3 regions of the Faecalibacterium sp. DFI.5.82 genome follow, and region 3 is predicted to be linked to each of the others. Evidence: predicted binding sites of a transcription regulator. Region 3 holds the regulator's gene; each other region holds the start of a gene.

The links. Region 3 encodes HrcA, which represses chaperone genes, less so after heat shock. Its sites were predicted from a motif close to TGTTAGCACTCNNNNNNNNNGAGTGCTAACA; they were not measured.
Region 1: a site for HrcA is predicted at 5,601-5,631, ahead of P0G09_RS01960 (Hsp20/alpha crystallin family protein). Genes of this name have one in related genera too.
Region 2: a site for HrcA is predicted at 2,399-2,429, ahead of clpB (ATP-dependent chaperone ClpB). Genes of this name have one in related genera too.

What each region holds. Positions count from the first base shown of each region.
Region 1 is NZ_JARFIS010000001.1:355,926-366,647, forward strand. Features, by position in the region: gene P0G09_RS01910 (sodium-dependent transporter) at 1-326, opposite strand, end outside; gene P0G09_RS01915 (LysR family transcriptional regulator) at 443-565, shown strand; partial or broken gene P0G09_RS01920 (XRE family transcriptional regulator) at 719-856, shown strand; partial or broken gene P0G09_RS01925 (TnpV protein) at 847-1,116, shown strand; gene P0G09_RS01930 (CPBP family intramembrane glutamic endopeptidase) at 1,164-1,730, shown strand; partial or broken gene P0G09_RS20880 (transcriptional regulator) at 1,830-1,988, opposite strand; gene P0G09_RS01935 (hypothetical protein) at 2,092-2,202, shown strand; gene P0G09_RS01940 (GrpB family protein) at 2,302-2,814, shown strand; gene P0G09_RS01945 (Crp/Fnr family transcriptional regulator) at 2,955-3,620, opposite strand; gene P0G09_RS01950 (4Fe-4S binding protein) at 3,720-4,439, shown strand; gene P0G09_RS01955 (pyruvate kinase) at 4,480-5,445, opposite strand; gene P0G09_RS01960 (Hsp20/alpha crystallin family protein) at 5,765-6,229, shown strand; gene P0G09_RS01965 (DUF6019 family protein) at 6,397-6,591, shown strand; gene P0G09_RS01970 (pentapeptide repeat-containing protein) at 6,633-6,842, shown strand; gene P0G09_RS01975 (M15 family metallopeptidase) at 7,105-7,917, shown strand; gene P0G09_RS01980 (insulinase family protein) at 7,937-9,220, shown strand; gene P0G09_RS01985 (pitrilysin family protein) at 9,213-10,532, shown strand; gene lgt (prolipoprotein diacylglyceryl transferase) at 10,529-10,722, shown strand, end outside.
Region 2 is NZ_JARFIS010000016.1:27,712-36,794, forward strand. Features, by position in the region: gene clpB (ATP-dependent chaperone ClpB) at 1-2,332, opposite strand, end outside; gene P0G09_RS15020 (Abi family protein) at 2,539-3,468, opposite strand; gene P0G09_RS15025 (trigger factor) at 3,616-4,758, opposite strand; gene P0G09_RS15030 (malic enzyme-like NAD(P)-binding protein) at 5,039-6,211, shown strand; gene P0G09_RS15035 (fumarate hydratase) at 6,227-7,066, shown strand; gene P0G09_RS15040 (Fe-S-containing hydro-lyase) at 7,081-7,632, shown strand; gene P0G09_RS15045 (ribose-phosphate pyrophosphokinase) at 7,729-8,871, opposite strand.
Region 3 is NZ_JARFIS010000010.1:44,633-55,354, reverse strand. Features, by position in the region: gene P0G09_RS12105 (diguanylate cyclase) at 216-1,697, shown strand; gene P0G09_RS12100 (Fic family protein) at 1,938-2,852, shown strand; gene P0G09_RS12095 (stage V sporulation T C-terminal domain-containing protein) at 2,960-3,502, shown strand; gene hrcA (heat-inducible transcriptional repressor HrcA) at 3,688-4,761, shown strand; gene grpE (nucleotide exchange factor GrpE) at 4,758-5,387, shown strand; gene dnaK (molecular chaperone DnaK) at 5,490-7,319, shown strand; gene dnaJ (molecular chaperone DnaJ) at 7,436-8,605, shown strand; gene P0G09_RS12070 (GH25 family lysozyme) at 8,668-10,164, opposite strand; gene P0G09_RS12065 (PTS sugar transporter subunit IIC) at 10,528-10,722, shown strand, end outside.

The sequences.
Region 1 (10,722 bases), on a different contig from region 3:
ATCCACCCGCCGATGACGGCATAGTAGGTCATAATCAGAACTGGCACCAGAAAGGTCAGGATGCCGAGGAATTTCCACTTGGGGCGCATGCTCTCGTAGGCGCGGATGGCACTCTGCTTGGTGCGGCGGCCAATGGCGATATCCGAGGTGAGCAGTGTGAAACCGAAGGTCAGCACCAGCACCAGATACACCAGCAAAAACAAACCGCCGCCATCTTTTGCGGCAAGGTACGGGAACCGCCACAGGTTGCCGACACCAACCGCACTTCCGGCGGCAGCAAGGACAAATCCGATTTGTCCGGAGAAACTGCTTGCTTTCTTTTCCATGATTCTGAAACTCCTATCCATATTTCCTATTGTAATATAGTATAACATGAAGTATCATATCAGTAAACCGAATAAAATTACTGCGACCTATAAATTTTGCTTATGGAGTATTTGAGATGCGGGAACAGAAAGACCGATACGAGATATTCTTGAAAGTGTGCGAAACGGGCAGTTTTTCCAAAGCAGCGGAGGCACTGAACTATACCCAATCCGGCATCAGCCAGTTCATGGCTAATTAAAGGGAACAAAAAGAAAGGAAAAGCACAATCCAGACGGTATCAGCGGCAGACCACAAGAATAAATTGTGATTTCACAAGATTGGTGTTATAATAAGAGAAAAGTTCCTGCCGGGGCAACCGCCGGTGGTATGGATAGAAAGGCAGGAAAACAATATGCACATCAGCTATAAACCACTCTGACACACACTGATAGAGCGTGATATGAGAAAAGAAGGTTTAAGGCTTGCCGCCGGTATGACAACGAATATGATTGTCAACATGAGCAAAGAGGGAAAGCACATCAGCACGGACGGATGCACCAGGAATATTTGAGAAAAGTCCACCCAGCCAGATTGAACACATTGATACTAACCGGAGAATTGTGGACATATCTTGCAGACCTGAACGAACAGGCACAGGAACGGTTAGATATCATCATGGAGCAGATGAAAATTGCCGAGGGCGTAACCGAGAAATTAAAGTGTACCCGTCAAATGGAATGGGTGCGGCGGTGCAATAATATCCACAATCGGGCAGAAAAAATTATTTTGCATGAGATGATTTATACATAACGGTATGGTAGAATGATTATGACAAATCAGAGGTTAAAAGGTGCGTTATGTTAAAAAGCATAGGGTTATATTTTAGAAAAATAGATTTTCTGAATTTTGCAGTTGGAGCTATAATGCCAATCATTGTATTGTTTATAGTTTATTCATCAGTCAAATCAAATATAATTCTTCAAGACACTGATTTTTTATCACTGTTGATGAATCATAAAGGGAAATTCATATTTTACTTTTTCGTGTCCTTTATTGAAGAAGTTATTTTTAGAGGAATTATTTTTGGGCTGTTGCTGCAAAAATGTAAAAATAAGTATTTGAGTTGCGTAATAGCTGCACTTATTTTTACACTACCACATATTTTTAATACCGATAATATTTCTGTTCTGGTAATGTTTATTTTTCCTTTTCTATATGGAATATTTGCCAATGAAATGTTTTACACTACAAAGAGTATTTGGATGCCCACAGGATTTCATTGGTTATGGAATTATACAATAACAAGTTTGTTTCTTGTTACAGGAACACAAAGTTTCATATATGTACATATCATAGCAGCAATGGTTATAATGATACCGTTGTTTTACATTGTTATTGGGAAAACACGCCTAAGTGGCGATTGATAGCTTACAGTTTATCGCTTTATACAATATCAACTGAATAACCACAGCACGAACCGCTGCTACATGGAAGCCAACAAACCATGCAACAGCGGTTTTTCTTTACCGTTTTTTCCTCTGGCTGATAGGCGTTCCCATTTTCTTTGACTTTTTGAGAATCCGAATGAGCCAGCGAAATTCTTCGTCTGACAGATTTTTATAGTTGATACCAAGCTGCTTGCAGTAAAGTACAACGAGCTTTTCATCCCGGCTACCCTTGAAAATTGAATATGCAGCTTCAGGTACTTCCAGACAATGATACTTCCGTAATTCGCGGCCCGGTCATAAAGAAGACGGGCTGGCGGGTCAGCCGCCCCTGACCCAGCTGGAAACGGCACAGCTGCTCCGGATCAGCAGAAGTTATGCCTCAAGGCTCGAGACCCACGCACTGGATCAGTTGCGCAAAGGCTGGCTTCAAGAAGCACCGGGAGAATAAAGGGTGCCGCCTGCGGGCGGCGTACATAAGCTCTTTTACAATTGGATTTGGTGTGGTATACTGGACGCAACAACTGGAAGGCCAACGAGGGAGCGTAAAATGATTACGAAACATATTGTTGTCGAACCATTCGATGAACATTGGAGACTGGATTTTCTTAAAATACAGAATGAACTTACGGATGCTCTTGGGCAGCTGGCAATTAGCATCGAACACGTGGGGAGTACTTCCGTGCAGGGGCTGTCTGCAAAACCGATTATTGATATAGATGTAGTTATTAAGGATTACAACGCTTTGAAAGATACTATTTCTGCCTTGGAGAAAATTGGTTATCAATATGAAGGAGACCTCGGTATTCCGGGACGAGAGGCATTTCGCTACGATGGTAAAGATCACCTGAAAAAACATCATTTATATGTGTGTCCGGCTGATTCACCGGAGCTGAAAAGACACATCGCATTTAGAAATTACCTTCGGACACATCCCGATGCTGTGCGAAAATATTCTCTTATAAAAGAAGAGGGAGCGAAAAAATACCCTGACGATATTGAACGTTATATTGAATATAAATCTCCCTTCATCGAAGGAATTTATTCGGAAATCGGAATCTGAAATCTCCCGATCTGTCAGGTGAATAGATCATTCTGCACCTTTCGGCAGATAACCCTAAAACGGTTGTCCGCTGTTTTTTTGCACCTCCCGGCAAGGGAAATCTACTCGATAAAACCGCCTGCGGGCGGCACATGGAGCGGTCAGCGGGTCAACAGCTCAAAATGGTTCCGTTTGGTGACCAGCAGCCCTTCCCTTTGCAGCTTGGAAAGCTCCACCGACATGGCGGCACGCTCCACGCAGAGAAAATCCGCCAGCTGCTGACGGTCAAAGGGAATGTCAAAGGAAAGGGAGGACTGCCGGATGGATTCGGCAGACAGGTAGGACAGCAGTTTTTCCCGGGTGGTGCGCTTGCTGACATGGGTGATCTTATCGTTAAAAAGCAGTATTTTGTTTGCCAGAACGCTGACCAGATTGCGGATGAGTTTCTGGTGATGGTCGCAGGCGGTGGGGCAGGAGGTGAGCAGCCGCTTGACGTTCAGCAGCAGAATTTCGCAATCCTCCTCTGCCACTACGCTGATGTTCAGGATGGCACCGGGAGTGGCGGCGTAAGGTTCGCCGAAAAAGTCTCCGGTATTGCACTTGGACAGGATGTTGCGGTGTCCCCAAAGATCCTCCTGGATCACAAGGGTGGAGCCGGACAGCATAAGCCCCATGACCTCCGTGGAATCTCCGGCTCGGAAAATATAGGAGCCCCTGGGCCGGGTGATTTTCGCTGCACTGACGCAGTGCAGGATAGACAGGATCTCATCATCGGTAAGCCCGGTAAAAAAGGGGCAGTTCCGTAGAACAGGCAGATATTTTTGCATAAAAGCTCTCCTTGTTGGAATTCAAACATACAAGTTGCCTTTAGTATACTATAATAAGGATGCAAATGCAAAAAACACCCACAACAGGAGAGTATAGATATGATTCGGAAGATCATCCATATTGACGAAGAAAAATGCAACGGCTGCGGCTTGTGCGCAACCGCCTGCCATGAAGGTGCCATTGATATCATCAACGGCAAGGCAAAGCTGGTGCGGGAAAATTTCTGCGATGGCTTTGGCGACTGCCTGCCGGGCTGCCCCACCGGTGCTATCACCTTTGAGGAGCGGGAAGCTCCCGCTTACGACGAGGCAGCGGTGCAGGAAAACAAAAAGAAAAAGGAGCTGCAGGAGAAGATGAAGCACCTCCACGAGGGCGGCTGCCCCGGCTCCCGGATGCGGATGCTGGAACAGACGGAGGCCGCAGAAAGCGCAGCTTCTGCCCCCGTGCAGCTGGTCTCCCGCCTGCGCAACTGGCCGGTGCAGATCAAGCTGGCACCTGTCCATGCGCCCTACTTTGAGGGCGCAAAGCTCCTGATTGCAGCGGACTGCACGGCATACGCCTACGCCAATTTCCATCAGGAGTTTATGCGCGGCAAAGTGACTCTCATCGGCTGCCCGAAACTGGATGCTGTGGATTACAGCGAAAAGCTCACCGAGATCCTGCGCAGCAACGACATCCAGAGCGTGACCATCCTCCGCATGGAGGTGCCCTGCTGCGGCGGCTTGGAGATGGCAGCGAAAAAGGCACTGCAGACCAGCGGTAAGTTCATTCCCTGGCAGGTGGTCACCATTTCCATTGACGGAAAAATTCTGGACTAAATGCGGCAACACAGATCGACCGAGTGTCTTTGACTTTGGGTTATTCCAAGGCGGTGCGGGCAGTGCGCACAAGATACTCCATGGCCTCCACCGGGTACTGCCCGGCGGCGGTCTCCCCGGTGAGCATCACGCTGGAAGCGCCGTCTGCTACGGCGTTGTAGATGTCGCTGACCTCGGCGCGGGTGGGGACCGCCCGGCTGCACATACTGTCCAGCATCTGGGTCACCACCATAAAGGGCACCCCGGCAGACCGGCAGACCGCCGAAAGCTGTTTCTGGCACCGGGGCAGCTCCCACAGGGGCATGGCGTTGCCAAGGTCCCCGCGGGCAATGACCACTTCATCCACAAGGGGTAGGAACTCCGGCAGGGCCTGTACCCCCGCAAGGCTCTCGATCTTGGCAAAAATGCGGATCTGCCCGGCCCCGGCCTGTTCCAGCGCCCGGCGCAGGGTGCGGATGTCCTCAGCCCCCCGCACGAAGGGCAGCATCACCCCGGTAACGCCGCAGGCTCCTGCCAACTGCAGGTTTTGCAGGTCCTCCTCCGTCAATGTGGGGGAGGCCACCGTCAGCCCCGGTGCCGCAAGGCTTTTGCGGCTTTGCAGGGTGCCGCCCCGTACCACAGTACACTGCAGGGCAGCGCCATCGGCTTCGGCCACCTGCACAAGGAGCCTGCCGTCGTCCAGCAGGAGGTTCTGGCCCGGCCGGGCTGCATGCACCAGCGCCGCCGGGCAGGGGACACCCCCTTGCCCCAGCCGGAGGCTCTGGCCCGGTTCCAGCACAAGGGGCTGGGGCAGCGTGCCAATGCGCAGCTCCGGCCCCTGCAGGTCGATGAGCAGCTGGGGGATGCCCACGGCGTGGATGATATCCAGCCAGTCTTTGTGGGCCGAAAGGGGCCCGTGGGAAAGGTTCATGCGGATGCCCGTCATGCCAGCTTCCACCATGCGCTGCAAGGTCTCCAGCTGGGCACAAGCGGGGCCAATGGTACCATAAAATTCCAAAAAAATCACCCGGTTTCGTTTTTTCTTATTGTAACACGAAACGGGACCGTTGAAAAGTGCCAAACCAGGCGGCAACGGAAAAAGGCGTGGCAGCCCGCCCCAAAGGGGAAAACTGGGAGAGCCAGAACCAAGAAATTGTTGCAAAAGTATTATTTTTTCGTGAATATTAGCACTCTACTATTGACACTGCTAACGCATTGTGCTATAACAGTGGCGTGCTCAGGAGGAAGGGCAAAAGGAGAGCCGCAAGGTTCTCCGGAAAGCCTTTCCGAGTGGACGCTTCAGATTTTTTGCCCCGACCCGAACGCCGGGATTGGAGGAATGATTTATGCTTATGCCGACTGTTTTCCATGAAAACCTGTTCGATGATTTCTTCGATCCGTTCTGGAATGACGCTGCACTGGAACGTATGATGAACCGTGAGGCTCGTGATACCTTTGGTAAGCGCGGTGCAAACATGATGAAGACCGATGTCAAACAGACGGACAACGGCTATGAAGTAGCGGTTGACCTGCCGGGCTGCAAGAAGGAAGACGTTCAGATGGATCTGAACGACGGCTACCTGACCATTCAGGCAGTGCGCAGCCACAGCAATGACGAAAAGGATAAGAATGGCCGCTATCTGCGGCGCGAATCCTTCTCCGGCACCTGCGCACGCAGTTTCTACGTGGGCGATGTGAAGAAGGAAGACATCCACGCAAAGTTCGAGGATGGTGTCCTGTACGTTGAGCTGCCTGCTCCTCAGCAGACGAAGGCTTTGCCTGAGAACCCGAATCTGATCGAGATCGAGTAAAACGCCGGTCGTGTGCGCCAAGTCACACACGCACATAAAGTGGCCCCGGAGAGCTGTAACAAGCCCTCCGGGGCCATTTTTGTTTCCTGGTATCTTTTCCGCAGAGAGAGATCATGGGATACTGAGAACGACAACTTGGAATTTATGAAATCGGAGGCATTGATATTATGATGTGGAATGAACTAGGAATCAGCGGTGGAACCGCAATCGTTATTTTAATTGCGCTGTATTTTGTTATCAAGTGGGCAGTGAAAAATGGTATGAAAGAAGCATATAGTGCTATCACCGGAAAGAAAACTGATGAAGACATCAAAAACGAAAAAGAACTGAAAGAGCTTGGATTGGATTCAGAAAATCAATAACTTCTGGTTTATCAAAGAAGAAAACTGAGATCGTGGGTTCCATGTTTGCCAAGTGCGAGATGCAGATGGTGAATTTCATGGGCACAGAGCTGCACGAAACGGAATTTTACCAGTGTGATCTGCGGAAAGCCGACTTCCGGGATGCCACAGGCTATAAGGTGGATATTTTGGGCAGCCGCCTGAAAGATGCAAAATTTTCGCTGCCGGAGGCCGTGAATCTGCTGGCAGATCTGAAGATCAAGCTGTCCTGAACGAGTCCTCTGCCACGGCAGCCGATCACTCTCTCCATCGACGGGAAAATTCTGAATTGAGGAAAGCGCTTTAACGCGGGATTTTTTATAACCCCCAAAGGGAGTTCTGCTCGGACGTTCGTCCGTAACGGAACTCCCTTTTTTGAAAGACACAATTTTTTAACATCCCTTTCCGTTTACACCCCGGCGAAAGAAGTGTATAATAAAATAATGTAATTGCGGCTGTGCATTGCGAAATGATGTGAGAAGGGAACCGATATCGATGAACCAAAACAAGCAAGCGCCCCGGCGGCGGATGACCCGGCGGGAGTGGAGGATCCGGCGCTGCCTGCGTCTGGCACGGAACTGGGCCGTGTTTCTGGCGGCCTGCGGCGCGGCTGTTGCCCTGATGACCAGCGGCATTTTATGGCTGCTGCCCAAGGCCCACGCCCTGATCGCGGGGCCGGAGGACTTTGTGGCCAGAAATTACGATGGCACCGAATACCAGCTGAACCTTGCCGATGCCCGGCTGGTGCTGGTGAACGGGAATCTGCCGCTGGACGCAGAGCCTGCCCCGGCCCTTGCGGTGGCGGATGATGCCACGGGCCAGCAGCTGGAAGCGGAAGCCGCAGAGCAGTACCGCGCCATGGCGGCAGCTGCGGCGGCAGACGGCATCACGCTGGAACTGGTGACGGGCTATCAGGATGTTTCCGCACGGGAAGCGGCCTTTGATGCCCGGAAGCAGGTGTATCTGGAAAAGGGGCTTTCCGAAGAGGAAGCAGCGGCCTATGCCGCCAGCGTCTGCCCTCCGGCCAATGCCAGCGAGCAGGCCACCGGCTATGCGGCGGATATCCTCAGCCCGGACTGCACCGAAAAGACCACCTGCTTTGCCGATACCCGCGCCTACGAGTGGCTGACCGCCTACGCTGCGGAGTATGGCTTTGTCCTCCGCTGGCCGGAGGAGCGGCAGGCCGCCACCGGCATGGTATACGAGCCCTGGCACTGGCGCTATGTGGGGGTGGAAAATGCCCTCGCCATCCGCGCGTCCGGACTCTCGCTGGAGGAGTTCCTTGCGCTGGAGCGCACAAAGCTGTAACAAAAAAGGAGAACGACTGTTGAGACGAACCGAGATCGCGCCCGGGGTCCATCTTTCCTGGGACCCGGCGCAGAAATTCAACCGCTGCCGGATCAGCATCCACTTTGCGTTTCCGGCACGGCGGGAGACGGCAACCGCTCACGCCCTGCTGCCCCTGTTGATGGAGCGGGGCTATGCGGATTGCCCGGATATGACCCAGATGACCAAAAAGCTTGCCCGGCTGTACGGCGCGGACCTGACCGTGGATGCCCGCCCGCTGGGTGCAAACCACAACCTCTGCGTCAGTGTGACCGGCATCAAGGACCGCTTTGCACTGGAGGGCGAGGCCCTGACCCGGGAGTATGCCGCGCTGGCGCTGGGCACGGCGTTCCATCCCTATTTTGTAGGCGGTGTGTTTGACCCGGAGGCGGTCGCCATCGAAAAGCAGATGCTGAAAAAGGCGCTGGAGGATGAGATCAACGAAAAGCGCATCTACTGCCAGCGGCAGGCCAACCGGGAGTTCTTTGGGAGCAGCCCCGCCGGCATCCGGCAGGAGGGCTATCTGGACGAGGTGGACGGCCTGACCCCGGAAACGCTGACAGAGGCTTATCGTGAGATGCTCCGCACCGCCAGCATCGAGCTGCTGGTGCTGGGCTGCGGGGAAGCGGAGACCGAACAGGTGAAGCAGGCCCTGCTGGAAGAGCTTTCCCACATCGGGCGGGCCCCGCTGCCATTGTGCGAGAACCTTGCCATGCCCCGGCAGGATGCCGTGCGCAGGGTGGAATGCTTTGACACAGTGCAGGCCAAGCTCTGCATGCTGTTCACGCTGGGCGTGCCCATGCGCCCCGACCAGATGGCGGCGGTGCGGCTTGCCATGGCGCTGTATGGCGGCAGTGTGACCAGCCGCCTGTTCCTGAACGTGCGGGAGCGGGATCATTTGTGCTATTACTGCTCGTCCAGCTTCCAGAGTTTTACCGGAAGCATGGCTGTGAACAGCGGCGTGGAGCACGCCGACGCGGCCCGGGCCGAAAAAGCAATCCTGAAGGAGCTGGATGACCTGCGCAGCGGCCCCATCACGGCTGAGGAGCTTGAGGACTGCCGCCGCTCCCTGCTGAGCGGGATGGCGGGCATTGAGGATACGCTGGGCGGCATTGAGACCTGGTATTACATGGAGGTGCTGCGGGGCGGCCCGGTGCAGACCCCGGACGATGCCCGCGCGGCCCTGCAGGCTGTGACCGAGGAGGATGTCCGCACCGTCCTGCGGCAGCTGACCCTTTCGGTCAGCTATCTTCTGACCCGAGAGGAGGAGAGCGCCCATGCCTGAACAGAACACGAACCGTGCCCTGACCGAGGCCGCCGCCGATGAGTGGAAGGTGCTGCCCTCGGGCCTGACGGTGCTGGTGCGGCCCATGCCGGGCTATTCTGGCACTCATGTCATCTATGCCACCCGCTTTGGCTCCATCGACCGGGATTTCCGGGTGGACGGCAGGGAAGTGCACCTGCCTGCCGGTGTGGCACATTTTCTGGAACACAAGATGTTTGAGGATGAGGACGGCGATGCCTTTGCAAAGTTCGCCAAGACCGGTGCCAACGCCAATGCCTTTACCAGCTTTGACCGCACCTGCTACCTGTTTACCGCCACCGAGCAGCTGGACGAAAGCCTGGATGTGCTGCTGGGCATGGTGGGTCGCCCCTACTTTACTGAGCAGACCATCGCCAAGGAGCAGGGCATCATCGGGCAGGAGATCAAAATGTATGATGACAGCGCCGACTGGCGGCTCATCACCGGCCTGTGCGAGTGCCTGTATCACAGCCACCCCATCCGCAGCGACATTGCGGGCACGGTGGAAAGCATTGCAGAGATTACGCCGGAGATGCTGTACGACTGCTGCAAGGCGTTCTATGCCCCCAACAACATGGTGCTGGCCGCCGCAGGCAGCACCAGCATGGAACAGATCCTGGCGGCCTGTGCGCGCCACGGCCTGATGGAAGCGCGCCCGGTGGAGCGGGTGCAGCGGCTCTGGACAGAGGAACCCATGACGCTGGCCGCTGCCGAAAAGACCATTACAATGCCGGTGTCCAAGCCCTGTTTCGGCATCGGCTTCAAGGAGCAGCCGCTGCAGCATGACGACCTGCGCAGCGAGATCCTGTATGACCTCATCCTCTGCTGCATCTCTGGCGGCATGTCGAGGCTCTACCGGAAGCTCTATGATGAGGGCCTGACCAACCCCGGCTTTGGTGGGGAGGTGCTCCGGGTGGACGGTTGCTGCTGCATCCTGTTCACCGGCGAGAGCGATGTGCCCGACACTGTGAAGCAGCTGCTGCTGGAGGAGATCCGGCGCATCCGCGCTGAGGGCGTGGACCGGGAGATCTTTACCCTGTGCAAGAATGAAAAATACGGCCAGCTGATCGAGAATCTGGAGAACGTGGAGGACTCGGCCAGCCAGATGGCAGACTTTGCCCTCAGCGGCCAGACCGTGGCCCAGCAGATCGCCACGCTGGCAGCGCTGACGGCAGAGGATGCCGACGCGGCGCTGCAGAAGATCCTGAGCGAGGAGCGGATGGCTGTGATGTACATCCAGCCCGACGGCACGGCCGGGGAAGAGCCGGACGATGAGGAGGAGATGGAAGAATGACGAATCTGGTGCAGTTTCCGGGGTTGGGGCTGAGCTTTGAGCTTGACCGCGTGGCCTTTTCCATCGGAGGCATGAACATTTACTGGTACGGTGTCTGCATTGCTGTGGGCATGTGCCTGGCGCTGGTGTTCGCCTTCCGGCACAGTGTGGAGTTCGGCGTGGATGCCGATGCCATGGTGGATGTCATCCT
Region 2 (9,083 bases), on a different contig from region 3:
TCTTGTAGTAGACGATCTCGTCCAGACGGTTCAGGAACTCGGGGCGGAACTTGCTCCTCAGCAGCAGGTCGATCTGATGCTTTGCCTCGTCGCTGAGTTCGTTGGTGCCCTGTGCCCGGCGCTGCTCCAGATCGTTCAGAATGATGTCACTGCCCAGATTCGAGGTCAGGATGATCACCGTGTTCTTGAAGTCCACGGTACGGCCCTGGCTGTCGGTGATGCGGCCATCGTCCAGCACCTGCAGCAGGATGTTGAACACATCGGGGTGGGCCTTTTCCACCTCATCGAACAGCACCACGCTGTAGGGTTTGCGGCGAACAGCCTCGGTCAGCTGACCGCCCTCCTCATAACCCACGTATCCCGGAGGCGCGCCGATCAGGCGGCTGACGCTGAACTTCTCCATATACTCCGTCATATCGATACGCACCATGTTGCGCTCATCGTCAAACAGAGCCTGTGCCAGCGCCTTGGCCAGCTCGGTCTTGCCCACACCGGTGGGGCCGAGGAAGAGGAAGCTGCCGATGGGGCGGTTGGGGTTGGCAATCCCGGCGCGGCTGCGCAGGATGGCCTCGCTCACCTTGGTCACGGCCTCGTCCTGACCGATGACTCTCTTGTGGAGCACATCGTCCAGATGCAGCAGCTTCTCGCGCTCACCCTCTACCAGCTTCTCCACCGGGATGCCGGTCCAGCGGGCCACGATCCGGGCAATTTCCTCGTCGGTCACGCGGTCACGCAGGAGGCTGTCCTCCTTCTTCTCGTTGGCCAGCTTTTCCTCCGCTTCCAGCTGTTTCTGCAGCTCGGGCAGCTTGCCGTATTTCAGCTCAGCAGCCTTGTTCAGGTCATACTCACGCTGGGCTTTCTCAATGGCGGCATTGGTCTGCTCGATCTGCTCACGCAGGGTCTGCACCTTGCCAATGGCGTTCTTCTCGTTTTCCCATTTTGCCTTCATGCTGCGGAACTTATCCTGCAGCTCAGCCAGTTCCTTTTCCAGCTCATGCAGGCGGCTCTGGCTCAGGGCATCGGTCTCCTTTTTCAGGCTGACCTGCTCGATCTGCAGCTGGGTGATGCGGTGGGCCAGATCATCCATCTCGCTGGGCATACTGTCCATCTCCGTCTTGATCATGGCGCAGGCTTCATCCACCAGGTCGATGGCCTTATCCGGCAGGAAACGGTCCGTGATATAGCGGTCAGAGAGGGTTGCGGCGGCGATCAGCGCATTATCGCTGATCTTCACGCCGTGGAACACCTCATAGCGCTCCTTCAGGCCACGCAGGATGGAGATGGTGTCCTCCACTGTGGGCTCATCCACCTGCACCGGCTGGAACCGGCGCTCCAGAGCGGGGTCTTTTTCGATATACTGGCGGTATTCGTCCAGCGTGGTTGCGCCGATGCAGTGCAGCTCACCCCGGGCCAGCATGGGCTTGAGCAGGTTGCCTGCATCCATAGCACCGTCGGTCTTGCCCGCACCCACGATGGTGTGCAGCTCATCAATGAAGAGGATGATCTTGCCCTCGCTCTTCTTGACCTCATTCAGGACGCTCTTCAGGCGCTCCTCAAACTCGCCGCGGTACTTTGCACCGGCCACCAGCGCACCCATGTCCAGGCTGAACACGATGCGGTCCTTCAGGTTCTCGGGCACATCGCCGCGCACGATCCGCTGGGCCAGGCCCTCGGCGATGGCGGTCTTGCCAACGCCGGGCTCACCGATCAGGCAGGGGTTGTTCTTGGTCTTACGGGACAGGATACGGATCACGTTGCGGATCTCCTGATCACGGCCGATCACGGGGTCCAGCTTCTGCTTCCGGGCCAGATCGACCAGATCCTGGCCGTACTTCTGCAGGGCGTTGTAGGTATCCTCGGGGTTGTCGTTGGTCACGCGCTGGTTGCCGCGCACGGCAGTCAGCTGCTGCAGGAACGCATCCTTCTTGATGTTGAAAGCGCGGAACAGCTCCGTGGTGTTCTGGGTCGGCTCATCCAGCAGGCCCAGGAACACATGCTCAACACTGACGTATTCGTCCTTCATGGCCTTGGCTTCCCGGGCGGCGGCGCTCAGGACTTTATCCGCTGCCTGCGAGATATAGACCTTGTCCGGGTCACGGCCGGAGCCGGACACCCGGGGCAGGGCCGACAGCTTTTCGGCCACGGCAGCGGCAAAGCTGCCCGGGTCCACGTTCAGCTTCTGCAGAAGCTGCGGGATCAGGCCCTGCTCCTGCGAAGCCAGGGCGTGCAGCAGATGCTCCGGCTCCAAAGCATTGTGCTGGTACTCCACAGCCAGCTGCTGGGCAGCCTGCAGAGCTTCCAGCGTTTTCTGCGTATATTGATTGGTATTCATAGAATCGACCTCCATTCGTACCGGAAGTGTTATTTCAGCAGTCTTTCAGATCGATTGCCATTTCATTTTTAGCACTCTATCTGTTCGACTGCTAAAACTATACTCCAAACACCCCACTTTGTCAATAGGGTTTTCGATGGTACGGCAACAATTCACAAATTGTTTGCAAAAAAGCAAAACCCTCTTCGCATGGAAGAGGGCATTGGCTATACCTTGTGATAGGACGAGACTTTTTTCCAGTTTTCCGGAAAGCCCATTAAACTGAGCAGCGCCTTTTCTGTAATCTGGGAGTTCTCCTGTACCGCCTTTTGGATCAGGGCATTCAGCTTTCGTTTATAGGCCAGAAATTCCTCTGCCGGGAGCAGGTAACGCAATGCAATGACCAACGCAAAATAATCGCGCTTGCCCTGCGTGTAAGTAGTGCCGCGTTTGGAAATTTGAAGCTTCTGATGCATGGGCAGATCCGGGATATCCTTTGTTGCACAGCGGTATGAGAACAAGCGCTCGCCGTGTGCACATCGGTTTCGATCGTCTGCCAGCACTTCCAGCAGTCTGACGAGTTGCTGCTCATTGATACCCTCAAATTCACAGCTGACCGCAGTTTGCACCTGTGGTGCCGAAAGGTCATAGAACTTGGAAAGCGTTCCAAAGGTGAGGGCATTGACCAGAACCCAGAGCGGTACATTTCCATGAACCCGCTTATAATGTTCAAGGTAAGCGTGCTGGCTTTTCCGGGTAAGAAGCGGATTCAGATGTTTATCGATCAGCACCTGAATCCCAGCCCGGCGCTTAGGCGAACTTCCATTGAAATTTCCAGCATCCAGATAGGCCGTCTGCTGGTCGCCAAAGATGTCACAGAATGCATAGCTCAGCAAAGATCGGATGTGGCGTTCGACCTGCAGAAGATAATGCAGTGTCAGCTCCCGTAGGTGCTCATCAAAATGGTAGAGCGCCACGATATCATCCAGCGTCGTGCCATCGCGGTAATTGCGGGTCGTAGGATTTTTGAACAGTTCTTTATACCCCGTGATCAGTGCGTAGTAGCCGACCCGACGCAGTTCTTCTTTTGCCTTGGCATCGTCCGGAATAATAAGCTGTTTTTCTTTTAGCTTTGCAATCTGCTGGTCATAGGTCATAAATGGCTTTGGCATAGCAGCATCCTCTTATTATAAAACGAAGGGGAGCCCCCGCAGGAGCTCCCCCGATCGCAGGCCCCACAAGCTTCTGCAATCTAATCACTGATAACAGTATAGCAAAAAAGCGCTGATATGTCAATCCTTTTCTCAGCTCACCACTGCGCTCTCCGTCAGCGCATCGGTGACGGCATCCATCAGGGCGACCATGGTGCAGTAATTCTCACCGTAGGTGCCGGTGTAGGAGGAATAGGTATCGATCTGCTCCTGGGTGGGCACAATGTCCAGTGTCTCGGCCACTGCCTGATAGAGCAGAGCCTCCTTGGAGTAGGTGGTGATGCTGTCGCTCATTCCCTCCAGCAGGTCATCGGCGTTCTCATAGCCAGCGGCGGTCTGCACAAAGCTGTCCAGATCGTAACCGTAGTAGTTGGCCATGGTGTAGTAGTAGTTCAGGCACTGGTTCACCTGATAATCGGTGACCTCCTTGGGCAGCTCCTTGAAGGTGGAGTTTGCCAGCAGGTCGTCCATGATGGCGTTCTGCAGGTTGGTGTTGTAGAGCATCTTCTGGTAGAGCGCCTTCAGCTCCTCCACGGTGTGAACATCATCGCTCTCGCCGTAGTTCTCGGCCACCCACGCGTCGGTCAGCTCGGGCAGGACCTTCTCGCTGATGTAGTTCAGGGTAACGGAGAACACAGCCTTTTTGCCGCTCAGAACAACGGTGTTGCCCTCGGAATCGGTAGAATCGCTGTATCCCTCCGGGAAGGTCACGGTGACATCAAAGGTCTCACCGGGGGTGTGGCCTACGATCTGATCCTCAAAGCCATCGATGAAAGTACCGCTGCCCAGGGTCAGGCTGTAGCCGCTGTAAGTGCCGCCGCTGAACGCAACGCCATCCACGGAACCGGCATAGTCGATGTTGACGGTATCACCGTCCGCTGCGGCACGGTCCGTCACCTGCTTCTCGGTGGCGTGGTCGCTGAGCAGGCTGTCGATCTCGCTCTGGATCTCCTCCTCGGTGGGCTCGATCTCAGAACGCTTGAAGGTAAGGCTTGCAAAGTTCTCGGGCAAGGTGACATAGTCAAGCGCCTTCACGCCCTCCCAGTAGCCGTTCTCGTCCAGACCGCTGCTGTAGGAGAAGTTCTCGTAATCGTAATCTTCCGCGCTGCCGTAAACAGCGGCGGCTGTGCTGGAAGCGGCAGAAGAAGAATCAGCGGACTTGGAGCAGCCTGCTGCGCCCAGCACCAGCGCACCGGCGCAGAGCAGGCAGACCGCCTTTGTGATGATCTTTTTCAAAATAAAGTTCCTCCTGTTGGAACACCGGCATCCCGCCGGGTTCAGATTCGGGTCGCATAGTACAGACCTTATTATAAAGGGCAAAAGTGAAAAAGAAAAGAATTTTGCAGAAATTCCACAAATAGAGCGCCGGGTTTGTCCGACTTTTGCGGGGCACCGGCCGAAAAAGCGGCTTTTCCGGTGGAAATGCCCGCGCGGTTCTGTTAAAATAAAAGAGATACGAGAAACCCCGGCCGCTCCCTTCCGTGGGAAGCGCCCGATACAAACGGAGGAACACCCCATGGATTACAACAAAGCCGCCCTTGAAATGCACGAGACCCACCACGGCAAGGTGGGCATTACCAGCAAGGTGGAGGTCAAGACCCGCGACGACCTGTCTACCGCCTACACCCCCGGCGTTGCCGAGCCCTGCCGCAAGATCAAGGAAAACCCCGACGATGTTTATAAGTACACCTTCAAGGGCAACATGGTGGCCGTTGTCTCCAACGGCACCGCCGTGCTGGGCCTGGGTGACATCGGCCCCGAGGCCGGTCTGCCTGTGATGGAGGGCAAAGCCGTGCTGTTCAAGGAGTTCGGCGGCGTGGATGCCTTCCCCATCTGTATCGATGCCCACGATGCCGCCAGCGTGATCGCGGCCTGCAAGGCCATTGCCCCCACCTTTGGCGGCATCAATCTGGAGGATATCAAGAGCCCCGAGTGCTTCGAGATCGAAGAGACGCTGGAGCGGGAGCTGGATATCCCCGTGTTCCACGATGACCAGCACGGCACCGCCATCGTGGTGACCGCTGCCCTCATCAACGCCCTGCGCGTGGTGGGCAAAAAGATGGAGGACGTGCACATCGTCCTGAACGGCCCCGGCGCTGCCGGTACTGCCATCATCAAGATGCTGATGACCGCCGGTGCCAAGGATATCGTGGCCGTGGACCAGTTCGGCACCCTGTACAAGGGCTGCAACAGCGCCGAGGCCCACAAGAACTGGCTGGGCGAAGTGACCAACCCCCGCCAGATCAAGGGCGGCCTGAAGGAAGCCATCGAGGGAGCCGACGTGTTCATCGGCGTGTCCCGCCCCGGCATCCTGACCACCGAGCTGTGCAAGACCATGAACAAGGATGCCATCGTCTTTGCCATGGCCAACCCCACCCCGGAGATCATGCCGGACGAAGCCAAGGCAGGCGGCGTGCGCGTGATGGCCACCGGCCGCAGCGACTTCCCCAACCAGGTCAACAATGTGCTCTGCTTCCCCGGCCTGTTCAAGGGAGCTTTGAGCGTCCGCGCCCGTGATATCAACGACCAGATGAAGCTGGCCGCCGCCTATGCCATCGCTGACCTGATCACCGATGCCGACCGCAGCGAGGAGAACATCATCCCCGGCGCGTTCGACCCCCGTGTGGCCGAGGCCGTGGCTGCTGCCGTGGCAAAGGCTGCCCGCGAGACCGGCGTTGCCCGCCTGTAAAGGGAGGAACACGAGATGAGGAACATCTCCGCACAAGCCATCACCGATACCGTAGCCCGGCTCTGCATCGAGGCCAACACCCGCCTGCCGCAGGATGTGCAGGCGGCGCTGGACAAGGCCCGGCAGGAAGAACCCTGGCCGCTGGCAAAGAATACCCTGGACCTGCTGTGGTCCAACCTGAGCGCCGCCAGAGAAAAAGACCTGCCCATCTGCCAGGACACCGGCATGGCCTGCGTGTTTGTGGAGCTGGGCACCGATGTCCACATCGACGGCAGCTTTGAGGCCGCCATCCACGAGGGCGTGCGCCGCGGCTACACCGACGGCTACCTGCGCAAGAGCATCGTGGCCGACCCGCTGCGCCGGGGCAACACCGGCGACAACACCCCCGCAGCCATCACCGTTCATCTGGTGGACGGCGACGGCTGCACCATCACCGTGGCCCCCAAGGGCTTTGGCAGCGAGAACATGAGCCGCATCCAGATGCTCAAGCCCGCCGACGGCGTGGAGGGCTTCCGGAAGTTCGTGCTGGAGACCGTCCAGCTGGCCGGTTCCAACCCCTGCCCGCCCATCGTGCTGGGCATCGGCGTGGGCGGCAGCTTTGACAAGGTGGCCTATCTGGCCAAGAAGGCACTGCTCCGCCCGCTGGATGTTCCCAACCCCGATCCCTACTATGCCGGTCTGGAGCGGGAGCTGCTGACCGCCATCAATGAACTGGGCATCGGCCCGCAGGGCTTTGGCGGCCAGACCACCTGTCTGGGCCTTGCCATTGAGCAGATGCCCACCCATGTGGCGGGCCTGCCCGTGGCCGTGAACGTTTCCTGCCATGTCACCCGCCGCGCGTCGGCCCGGCTGTAAGGAGGGGCTTTGCAATGGAATACAGACTGACCACCCCCTGCACCGCCCAGGATCTGGCCCCCCTCAGGGCAGGCGATACCGTATTGCTCTCCGGCGTGGTATACACCGCCCGGGATCAGGCCCACAAGCGGATGATCGAAGCACTGGATCGGGGCGAACCGCTCCCCTTCGATCTTGAGGGCAGCGCTATCTACTACGTCGGCCCCACTCCGGAGCGCCCGGGTGAGGTCATCGGCTCTGCCGGCCCCACCACCAGCGGCCGGATGGATGCCATGAGCCCCCGCCTGCTGGATCTGGGCAACAAAATTATGATCGGCAAGGGCAAGCGGGATGCCGCTGTCAAGGAAGCCGTTGTCCGCAACGGCGCGGTCTATCTGGCCGCTCTGGGCGGTGCCGGTGCCCTGATGGCCAAGAGCGTCCAGACGCTGGAGGTCATCGCCTGGCCCGACCTCGGCTGTGAAGCCGTCCGCCGCCTGACCGTGCAGGATATGCCCCTGACTGTCATCCTGGATGCCCACGGCGGAGATCTGTATCTGGAAGGCCCGGAGGCCTACCGGAACCGCTGAGGAGCAGCAGTCCCGGCTTCTGCTGAATGCTGTACATACAAAAAGGAGCTGTACCCCCACGGGAGTACAGCTCCTTTTGCATTGCATTCTTTCTGATCAGCTGCGCTTTGCCAGCAGAGCCTCGATCTTCTTGATGGGATCGATGATGCTGGAAACAGACATATCGTGGTTCAGTGCCACCACGAAGTAGGCAGCATACTTGGAGACATCCACGTCAACATACCAGTCGCGGGTCAGCAGCTCGGGCTGGCGGTAGGTCAGGTTGGTGCCCACAACGTAGTCCAGCTTGCCATCGGCAACTGCCTGATCGAACTTCTTCAGGCCGCTGGTGAACAGCGGGAAGGTCGCGTTGGCAATGATGCGGGCAGCGCCGCGCTCCTTCAGGTTGCCTGCAACCTCCAGCATGCTCTCACCGGAAGCGATGATATCGTCGGCGATGAAAACAGTCTTGCCCTCAACGGAATCGCCCAGATACTCGTGTGCCACAATGGGGTTGCGGCCGTTCACCACGCGGGTGTAATCGCGGCGCTTGTAGAACATGCCCAGGTTGCAGCCCAGCACGCTGGAGAAGTACATGTTGCGGTTCATGGCACCCTCGTCGGGGCTGACCACGATGAACTTCTCCTTATCAAAGCTGATCTCGGGATTCTTCTTCAGCAGGCTCTTGAGCACCTGATAGGTGGGCATTGCATTGTCGAAGCTGAGCAGCGGCACAGCGTTCTGAACGCGGGGATCGTGGGCATCAAAGGTGATGATGTTGCGCACGCCCATGGTCTGCAGCTCCTGCAGGGCCACAGCGCAGTCCAGGCTCTCGCGAACCACGCGGCGATGCTGGCGGCCGCCGTACAGGCTGGGCATGATAACGGACACACGGTGTGCCTTGCCGGCCACTGCCTGGATCAGGCGCTTGAGGTTGGCAAAATGGTCATCCGGGGAGAGGTGGTTCTCGTAACCGAACAGGTTGTAGGTAACGCTGTAATTGCCCGGATCGACAACGATAAAGATATCGTCGCCGCGCACAGACTCCCTGACCAGGCCCTTTGCGTCACCGCTCTGGAAGCGGGGGCACTCACAGGGGATGATAAAGCTATCCTTCTCCACGCCTGCGGACTTTGCCCATTCCACCAGATGCTGGTCGATCAGCTTGGTCAGCTCCTCTGCACCGGGGCAGGCCAGCAGACGCAGGTCTGCCACGCTGGGTTCCTGGAAAAATGCCATCGGATTGATCTCGTTGGACATACTTACAACTCCTTCAATGTTCCTGTTGTCTTGACGATGAAATCAGATGCTGAAAGCGCATATCTGTTCTTATTTTATCACAAAAAACAGATTTCGACACACCTAATTTCTGTCTTGGAGCCATTTTCTGCGGCTTGCACAGCTGTTGTTCAAAAACACGTTGGAGACTGTGAGTTTCACACAAAAAACCTTCCTTTTACCTCCCTCTTCCC
Region 3 (10,722 bases):
CCCCTCAGAAATCCATACATTTTATTATAACATACACAACAGCAAAAGGATAGAAGAATGCCCCAAATTTGCAGCGAATAATCTTTGGCGAAAGCCTTGACAGAAAAAGCAGAATTTGGTAGTGTTGATTCGACGGAATTGCGTGGTTTCGCAGGCTGTGGAAATGCGGCCGGAAAAGGGCAGAGAGTTGGGACTCTGCTGAGGAGAAGCTGAATATGTGGAAGAAAAAAGAAAGATGGACGGCTGCTGCGCTGCTGCTGGCGATGGTCGTGGTGACAGGTCTGTGCTGGTACATCCTGTACATCCGGCAGCAGTTCTATGACGAAGGCACCCGCAACCTGCTGGAGACCTATGAGCAGGTGGATAAGGCGTTTACCATCTTCAGCCGGAGCAACTGGAACATGCTGAACGAGTGGGGCAAGAGCCTGCAGGCTGCCAATGAGGAGGGCCTGGCGGAGGAACGCCTGCACAGCTATGAGGCCGAGCGGGAGATCTGGCGGTACAGCAGCGTGTATCTGTTCAATGAAAACTGCGAATATTGGAGCATCCGGGGCAAGCATGAAAAAGTGGATCACCTCTGGACGGCCTTTGAGGAGATGTACCGCACCGGCAAGCCTACGGTGTCCAGCTACATCATGCGGAGCGGGGAGCGCCGGGTGGTATACTCTGCGCCCATTGCGCCGGTGGAGATCGACGGCACCACCTACACCAGCCTTGCCGTGAGCTATCGGAATAAGACCATAGAGGAATTGATCGGCGGCAGTGCTTATGGCGGTCAGAGCGACTGCTACATCATCCATCCCGATGGCGATGTGATGCTCTCGGAGGAGCCCAAGAGCGAGATCGAGGACTGGATGGACAACCTGTTCGACTACCTGCAGAAGCGTGCGCAGGTGGATGCGGGCACACTGACCCGGGCCCGGCAGGACGTGGCAGAGGGCCGCAGCGGCAGCCTTTTCTACTGGCTTGAGGGCAAGAGCTATTATCTGGTCTACCAGCCTGTGGGCTTTCAGGATCTGTCCATTGTGGGCATCGTCGGCCGTGACGTGGTGGACAGTGGAATGCGGAAGATCCAGAACGCCACCATCCTGCTGCTGGCTGGGCTGTTCTTCTGCGCAGGCATCGTGCTGGTGCACGGTGTCCGCATCGATGCTCGCCTGCGCGTGGAGGAAAAGGAGCGCGCCCTCCGGCAGGAAGAGGAGGCCCGCCAGCAGATGGAGGACCTGGCCAACACCGACGGCCTGACCGGACTGTATAATGAACGCTATTTTGACGCATTGTTGAAAGAAAACGAGCTGAACAGGACACCGTTTGTCCTGTTCTACCTCGACCTTGACCGTTTCAAGCCTGTGAACGACCGTTACGGCCACGATGTGGGCGACCAGCTGCTCAAGGAGGTGGCCAGCCGCCTGCGGGGCTGCGTGCGGGAGAGCGATGCGGTGTTCCGCATCGGCGGGGATGAGTTCGCCCTCATCGTCAACGGAGCCATAACGGAGGGGTTCTGCAAGAGCCGGGTGGAAAAGATCAAGGCAGCCATCCGGGAGCCTTACCGCCTGAAGGATGCAGAGGTGCAGGTTGGCACCAGCTGCGGCTGTGCGGTCTACCCCTGCGACAGCGACGATGTGCGTGCCATCCGCATCCTGGCCGACCACCGGATGTATGAGGATAAGCAGCGCTCCGGCCGGAGCTGCGAGTGACGAGAACGATAAAAGCTTTCTCCCAGTTTCTTGTACTTTCTCCCAAAATGAGCGTATAATTGGGAGAAGGAAGAACGGGCTGGGAGAAGAAATGGGTGAATCATGCGTACATTTGATTATAAAAAGATTGCAGAATACTCCTGGGATAATGAGGTCTTGTCTTATGTTGCGAAGATCCATGAATGCAAGGGGCGGCAGGAACTATATCTGAAACAAAGGCCCGCTGAATTGGAGCGGCTGGTGGAGATCGCAAAGATCCAAAGTACAGAGTCCTCCAATCGGATCGAAGGAATCATCACGACCAATGCACGCCTGAAACAGCTGGTTGAAGATAAAACGACTCCACGTAACCGGGACGAAATGGAGATATTGGGATATCGGAATGTTTTAAATCTCATCCACGAGAACTATGCCTATATTCCGGTAGAGCCGGGGTACATCCTGCAACTGCACCGTGATCTGCTGAAATATACGAATTTGACCTATCGAGGACATTTTAAGACTACACCCAATGAGATCGATATGACCCTTCCCAGCGGGGAACGCCATGTGCTGTTCCGCCCGCTGGAACCATACGAGACACCGGGTGCTGTGGAGGCACTTTGCTGCACTTATCAGGATGTGCTGCACAGAGAACTCGTTGATCCCCTGCTTTTGATCCCCTGTTTTATCTTGGATTTTCTCTGTATCCATCCTTTCAATGATGGTAACGGCAGAATGAGCCGGCTGCTGACCCTTTTGATGCTGTATCAGAATGGATATGTTGTGGGGCAGTACATCAGCATTGAAAAAGCAATTGCAGAGACTAAGGATGAGTACTATGCAGCATTGGCGCAGGCTGATCAGCACTGGCATGAGGAGGAAAATGACCCGACACCGTTCATCAAATATATGCTGGCGGTGATCTGCTCCTGTTATCAGGATTTTGAGCAGCGGGTCGATCTGGTCGGCGGGGGACAGAAGCGCGTGACGGCGTACGAGCGAGTGCGCAGCTATGCGATGGAAAGGCTGGGAGCCTTTACAAAACAGGAGGCCGCAGAGGCCTGCCCGGGCTTTGGTACAAGCTCGATTGAAAGCGCGCTGAAAAAACTGACAGAGGAGGGCGTTCTGGAGAGGATCGGCGCGGGCAGAAAGACGCAGTATGTGCGCAGGTAAGGCTCCGGCCGGAGCTGAATGAATAATTCCCTTCCTGTTTCCACAGAATAACCATACTTCACAGAAATCTGGAAGCAAAACCGGAACATGGAAAGGAAGGGAACCTTATGAAAGCAACCGGCATCGTGCGCCGCATCGATGAGCTGGGGCGGGTGGTCATCCCCAAGGAGATCCGCCGCACCCAGCGCATCCGCAGGGGAGACCCGCTGGAGATCTTCACAACGGGGGACGGCGAGGTCATCTTCAAAAAGTATTCGCCCATGGGGGAACTGAGCGGGGTGACGGCCCAGTATGTGGATGTGCTGAGCAAGTGCTTTGCCCTGACGGCCTTTGTCTCAGACCGGGACCGCATTCTGGCGGCATCCGGTGCGGGCAGGCGGGATCTGGCAGACCGCAGCGTAAGCCAGCCGCTGGAAAAGCTGATGGACAGCCGCAAGCCCTACCAGAGCGATGGTAGCCCCGAAAAGGCATTGCTGCCCTGTGAGGGCTCGCCCCGGGCGCTGCTGTGCGCTGTGCCCATCATTGCGGCGGGGGATGTCACCGGCAGTGTGGGCCTGCTTACGGAGGACCGCACTGCCCAGCCCGATGCCGCCCAGCTCAAGGCGGTGAACGTGGCGGCGGCATTTCTGGCAAAGCAGATGGAGGAATGATCTATTATATAGGAGAGCCGCCGCAGGGCGGCTCTTTTTTGTGCGGCCTTTATGACAGAATTATGAATCTTTCAAAACTTTTCTGAGAAGCTATTGACAGCGCCGCAAAATTGGATATAATGGTCTTAGCACTCAGGAAGAAGGAGTGCTAAAGAAACGAAAAGCGAACGAAGGAGGCAGGCGCTATGACGATGGATGCACGCAAGCAGCGTGTCTTGCAGGCGATCGTTGCGCTGTATGGCCTCGAGGGCGAGCCCGTGGGCAGCAGTGTGCTGGCAAACTACTTTGATATGGCAGTTTCCAGTGCCACGCTGCGCAACGAGATGGCCGCGCTGACCAAGCTGGGTCTGCTGGAGCAGCCCCACACCAGCGCAGGCCGTGTCCCCAGTGCCAAGGGCTACCGTTATTATCTGGATCATCTTCTCACCGATGACCAGCCGCTGGACCGTGTGACCCGCGCCCGTGTGGATGCGGTGTTCGCAAGCCTCGACCACGAGCCGGAAAAGCTGGCACAGGGTGCCGCCAAGGCGCTGGCCGCCATCAGCGGCTGCACCGCCGCCGTCAGCACCCCCTGTGCTGAGGATCTCTGCATCGCCCACTACGAGGTGGTGCAGGTGGGCCGCAGCGCCGCAGCGGTGCTGGCTGTGACCACTGCCGGTTATGTCCGCACCCGTGTGGCGCGGGTCCGCACCGGTCTTTCCCGGGAAAATGCAGCGGCGCTTGCCGCCCTGCTCAACCGGAACCTGACCTTTGTGGCTCCTGTTGATCTGTCGCCCCGGCTCCTTGCAGAGCTGTGCAGCCAGATCAGCCCGGAGCTGGTGCCGGTGATCAGCGCCGCCGCCGCCATCCTGCAGGATTCCACCCAGCCCCATGTGTATCTGGGTGGTGAGCAGTACCTGCTGGACTGGCCCCAGCTGGACGGCAAGGTGGGCAGCATCCTGAGCCTGCTGAACGACGAAGAGCAGGCCGCCGCCCTCATTGCACCCCCGGCAGAGCAGAGCGAAAGCATCCTGCTGGGCGAGGATCTGGAACCTCAGATCCCCGGCCTGTGCATCGTGAGTGACCGGTATCTGGTGGGCGGAGGCCTCTGGGGCTCTGTGGCCCTCATCGGCCCCACCCGGATGCCCTTCCAGAAGCTGATGCCGCTGCTCCACACCTTTGCCGATCAGCTTGGCGAAGGAATGAGCGGCAAACGAAAAGATACCCCGCAGGCAGCCGCACCCCGGCGGACTGTGATCTATAAGGAGGACCTGGAATGAGCGAAGAAACAAAAAAGACCCCGCAGGCAGAAGAACCTGCCGTGGAGCCCAACACCGCCGAGCAGGCCGCCCCGGAAACTGCACCTGAGCAGGCAGCGGCTCCCGAGACGAACGCTGAAGCGGCAGACCCCAAGAAAAAGGATGGCTTCTTCAACAAGAAGGCCCGGGAGCTGGAGGCCGTGAAGGCAAAGCTGGACGCGGCTGAGAAGAATGCCAATCAGGCCAAGGATCAGCTGCTGCGGATGGCCGCCGAGTATGAGAATTACCGCAAGCGCTCCACCCGTGAGGCTGACCAGAAGTTCAACGACGGCGTGTCCTTTGCCGTGAACCAGATCATCCCCATTCTGGATACGCTGGAGATGGCGGCCAACGCCCCCACCACCGACGAGAATTACAAGAAGGGCGTGACCATGACGCTGGACAAAGCCGCCAAGGCGCTGAACGCCCTCCATGTGGAGGAGATCGAGGCGCTGGGCAAGCCCTTTGACCCCAACTTTATGAATGCCGTGCAGCAGATCCCCGCCCCCGATGGGCAGGAGAGCGGCACCGTGATCACGGTTTACCAGAAGGGCTACAAGCTGGGCGATAAGATCGTCCGCCATGCCACCGTTGTTGTGGCAGAGTGATTTTGCAAGACCCCGCAAGGGTTTTCAAATATAACATCCGCTTGGTAACATTTGAGCATCACATAAACAAAAAACGTTCTGAATTTGAGAGGAGCTTTCATTATGAGTAAGATCATTGGTATCGACCTTGGTACTACCAACAGCTGCGTGGCTGTTATGGAGGGCGGCGAGCCCGTTGTTATCGCAAACTCTGAGGGTGCACGCACCACCCCGTCTGTTGTCGGCTTCACCAAGACCGGCGACCGTCTGGTGGGTCAGGTCGCAAAGCGCCAGGCCATCACCAACCCTGAGAACACGGTGGCTTCCATCAAGCGTTATATGGGCACCGACCACAAGGTGACCCTGAACGGCAAGGAGTACACTCCCCAGCAGGTCAGCGCGATGATCCTGCAGAAGCTGAAGGCAGATGCTGAGGCTTATCTGGGCGAGACTGTCACCGATGCAGTCATCACCGTTCCTGCATACTTCAACGACAGCCAGCGTCAGGCAACCAAGGACGCAGGCACCATTGCCGGCCTGAACGTCAAGCGTATCATCAACGAGCCCACTGCCGCATCTCTGGCATACGGCATCGATAAGGAAGAGGACCAGAAGATCATGGTCTACGACCTGGGCGGCGGCACCTTCGATGTCTCCATCATCGAGATGGGCGACGGCGTGACCGAGGTTCTGGCCACCAACGGTGATACCCACCTGGGCGGCGATGACTTCGACCAGCGCATCATCGACTGGATGGCAGATGCGTTCCAGAACGAGAACGGCATCGACCTGCGCAAGGATAAGATGGCCGCACAGCGCTTGAAGGAAGCTGCTGAGAAGGCAAAGATCGAGCTGTCCAGCGCAATGAGCAGCCAGATCAACCTGCCCTTCATCACTGCCGACGCTACCGGCCCCAAGCATCTGGATATGACCCTGACCCGCGCAAAGTTCAATGAGCTGACCGCTGATCTGGTTGACCGCACCATGACCCCTGTCCGCAAGGCTCTGCAGGATGCAGGCCTGCGTCCCTCTGACCTGAAGAAGGTCCTGATGGTCGGTGGTTCCACCCGTATCCCCGCTGTCTACGATGCAGTCAAGAAGGAACTGAACTGCGAGCCCTTCAAGGGCATCAACCCCGATGAGTGCGTGGCTGTGGGCGCTGCCATCCAGGGCGGCGTTCTGCAGGGCGATGTCAAGGGCCTGCTGCTGCTGGATGTCACCCCGCTGAGCCTGGGCATTGAGACCCTGGGCGGCGTGTGCACCAAGATCATTGACCGCAACACCACCATCCCCACCCACAAGAGCCAGGTGTTCTCCACTGCTGCTGATAACCAGCCCTCTGTTGAGATCAACGTTCTGCAGGGCGAGCGTGAGTTTGCCCGCGACAACAAGAGCCTGGGTGTGTTCCACCTGGATGGCATTGCTCCGGCTCCCCGTGGTGTGCCTCAGATCGAAGTCACCTTCGATATCGATGCAAACGGCATCGTGAAGGTCAGCGCGAAGGATCTGGGCACCGGCAAGGAGCAGAATATCACCATCACCGCTTCCACCAATATGTCCAAGGAAGATATCGACAAGGCTGTGAAGGAAGCTGAGCAGTTTGCTGCCGATGATAAGAAGAAGCGTGAAGAGGTCGATATCCGCAACGGCGCTGATCAGATGGTGTTCCAGACTGAGAAGATGCTGAAGGAGAACGGCGACAAGATGCCCGCTGACGTGAAGAGCGAAGCTGAGGCAAAACTGGCCGACCTCAAGACCGCTGTTCAGTCCGGCTCCATCGATGAGATCAAGGCAAAGCAGGATGAGCTGAGCCATGTCTTTGAGAAGATGTATCAGGCTGCCGCTGCTGCCCAGCAGGCTGCAGGCGCACAGCCCGGCCCCGATGCTGGCGCAAACAACCAGCAGAAGCCCAACGATGACGGCGTTGTGGACGCTGACTTCAAGGAAGTTTAAGTTCTGACACAAACGGCAGATGCCCGGCCAAACCGGCGGGCAGGCGTGCCGGATAAAAGCAAAAGCCGCTCCGGTTTTGCCGGGGCGGCCTTTGCTGGTTTTATAGAGGTATGGTTATGGCACAGGAAAAGCGCGATTACTACGAAGTGCTGGGAGTATCCAAAACGGCCACCGATGCGGAGATCAAAAAGGCTTACCGCAAGCTGGCCATGAAGTACCACCCGGACTACAACCCCGGCGATAAGGATGCCGAGGAAAAGTTCAAGGAAGTCAATGAAGCCAACGAGGTGCTTTCGGACCCGAAGAAGCGCCAGCTGTACGATCAGTACGGCTTTGCCGGTGTGGACCCCAGCTATGCAGCCCAGAACGGCGGCGGCGCGGGCGGCTTCAGCGGCTTTGGCGGCGATGGGGTCGATCTGGGCGATATCTTTGGTGATATCTTTGGCGGCGGTTTCGGCGGCTTTGGCGGCTCTGCCCGTCAGGCAAACCCCAACGCCCCCCGCAAGGGTCAGGATATCCGTGTGCGGATCACCCTGAGCTTTGATGAGGCCGTGCATGGCTGCAAGAAGAACATCACCATCACCCGCCAGCAGGAGTGCACGGAGTGCCATGGCAGCGGCTGCGCCGCCGGCAGCAGCCCCGAGACCTGCCCGGACTGCGGCGGCCGCGGCTATGTCATCCGGCAGCAGCGCACTCCCTTTGGCGTGATGCAGACCCAGCAGCCCTGCTCCCGCTGCGGCGGCAAGGGCAAGCTGGTCAAGAACCCCTGCAAGGTCTGCCACGGCAGTGGAAAAACTGCCGCCAGGAAAACGCTGGAGGTGTCCATCCCCATGGGCATCGACGACGATCAGAGCTTTGCACTGCGCGGCATGGGCGATGCCGGTGCCAACGGCGGCCCTGCCGGTGATGTGATCGTGATGGTCACGGTCCGGCCCAGCGAGGTGTTCCAGCGCGACGGCTATGATGTCTGGGTCACGGTGCCCATTACCTACAGCCAGGCGGTTCTGGGCGACAGCATCACCGTGCCTTCCATTGACGGCAAGGTGGAGTACACCGTGCCCGAAGGCACCCAGAGCGGCACCACCTTCCGCCTGCGCGGCAAGGGCATCCAGTATCTGAACGGCCGCGGCCGGGGCGATATGTACGTCAAGTGCGAGGTGGAGATCCCCAAGAAGCTGAACAAGGCCCAGCGGGATGCCCTGAAGAAGTTTGAGGGCACCCTGAAAGAGGAGAACTACGAAAAGCGCAAGGGCTTCTTCAAAAAGCTGAAGGATATGTTCGCATAAGCTGTCCATCAAAAAAGAGCGAAGATTCGGTTGAATCTTCGCTCTTTTTGTTTGCAGTCAGATCAGCCCATATAGCTGATGTTCACATCGATCTGGCCGCCGTAACCGGGAATGCGGGCGGTGCAGGTGCCCTGCCACATATTGCAGGCAATGGGGCTGGAGGCCACGTTGTAGTGGGCGTTCCAGATGTAGTAGTTGGACAGCTGGCTCATATCCAGCCGCTTGCGGAACCAGGTGGTGGAGGCGTACACGCCGGGCTTGTAGCCCAGTGCCTTGACCTCTTCGCAGAAAGCCACAGCACACTTGGTGCGGTCTTCCACGCCCAGACCATCGGCACGGCCATTGCCTGCACCGGAAGCCTCGGTATCAAAGTAGATGGGGTAATCGAGCTGGCGGCCATTCAGCACATAGACGCAGGCCTGTGCTTCCTCGCGGGCCTCGTTCTCGTTGACGGCCTGGCTGAAGCAGTAGATGCCCACCCGCAGCCCGGCGTTGCGGGCGTTGGTGAAGTGCTCCTCAAACTTGGGGTCCTGCACCAGCGCGCCGGAGCCGTAGCCGCGGTAGCCTACGCGGATGATGGCAAACTCCACACCTGCCGTTTTCACCTTGTCCCAATCGATGCTGCTCTGGTACTTGGAAACATCGATGCCGAAGGTGGCGGGCTGCTGCACGCCGGAGGCATCAAAATAATAGAGCTTGTTGTCGATGCTCTGGATGCCGGTGACGGGCTGGTGAGTGTTCTGGTCGTAGTAATAGGTCTTGCCGTTTTCGGTGCGCCAGCCGGAATACTGGGGCGTTTCTTCCTCATCCTTGCCGAAGAAGAACTCCCACAGCCACTGCAGCAGGCCGTTTTCACCGGTCAGGCAGGTGGGGTCGATGCTCTCTTCGTCCAGCGTGCCGCTGTCCAGTGCATCCCGGATCTCCTCAGGGGTCAGCAGAACGGTGCCGTTGATATCCTTGATCTGGGCTTCGGCCAGCACATCCTCGCCGTTCTCGGAAGCGGCAGGCGCTTCCTCGGCTACGGGGGCGGTCTCCTCCGTTTCGGGCAGGATGGCGGCCTCTTCAGGAGCAGCCATCGGGTCCTCAGCGGCCAGCGCCTCGGTCTCTGTCAGGAAGTGGGGGAAGGAGTTCTCGTTCTCGATCTCCGAAGCATCCCCGGCCATGGGGTCGGCGGGTGCGGCTTCCGGCTGCACAGCGGGCTCCGCAGCGGGGGCGGTGCTCTCTGCCGGGGCGGCGGTGTTCTCCGCCTTGGTCGCGGGTGCGGCAGGGGTGCTGGCTGCGGCCTGCTCCTGAGAAGAAGCGCTCTCCTCTGGCTGGGTGCTCTCGGCCTTTGCCTCGCTCCTGTCACTCTTATGATCGAACCTGGGCAGAGTCACTCTGCCCTCAGTCTGCAGGGCGGCGGGCTCGACCGTCAGGCCCGCAGGCTGGGATGCCAGCAGGAAGGTGGTGCCCGCACCGCCAATGGTGATGGCTGCCGCCATCACCAGGCACGCAACAGCCTGGCCGATGCTGCGGCCGGTGCCGTTCTTGCTTGATTTCTTGAAAGATGTTTGTTTCATGCCGCTTGCTCTGCCTCCAAGCTGGACCGGGCAGGATACACGAACTGCACCGGCCCGCCAATATAGTCTCGCATAATTGCGGATAAAGCTATTTTTACTCTCCCAGTATACACCCAAACCCGTGTCGCCGTCAATCAGTTCGCTGTGCTTCGGCATCGCGTCAGGCAGAAAAAGCGGAAAGAAAAACACGCTCCACAGTAAAAACGAGCAGGAAAGCAGAATCATTGCATCCAAAGCTGTGAAATTTGTCGCTTTGGACGAAAAACGCGGCCTCCTCTTGCTGTCTTGACAGGTGTATGGTATGATACTTGACACGGAAAGCTCCCGCGCAATGGGCCGGGAGAGAAAGGTTAGGAAGAGTCTATGTCAAGTGTAAAGGACTTTTTGAAGCGGAAGGATATCGTTATCACTCCGCAGCGTTATCTCATCGAGGCTCTGGGTGCCATGGCACAGGGCCTGTTCGCCAGCCTGCTGATCGGCACCATCATCAAAACGCTGGGCCAGCAGACCGGGCTGGAGGTGCTGGTCGATCTGGGCGGCTATGCCTCGGCCATGAGC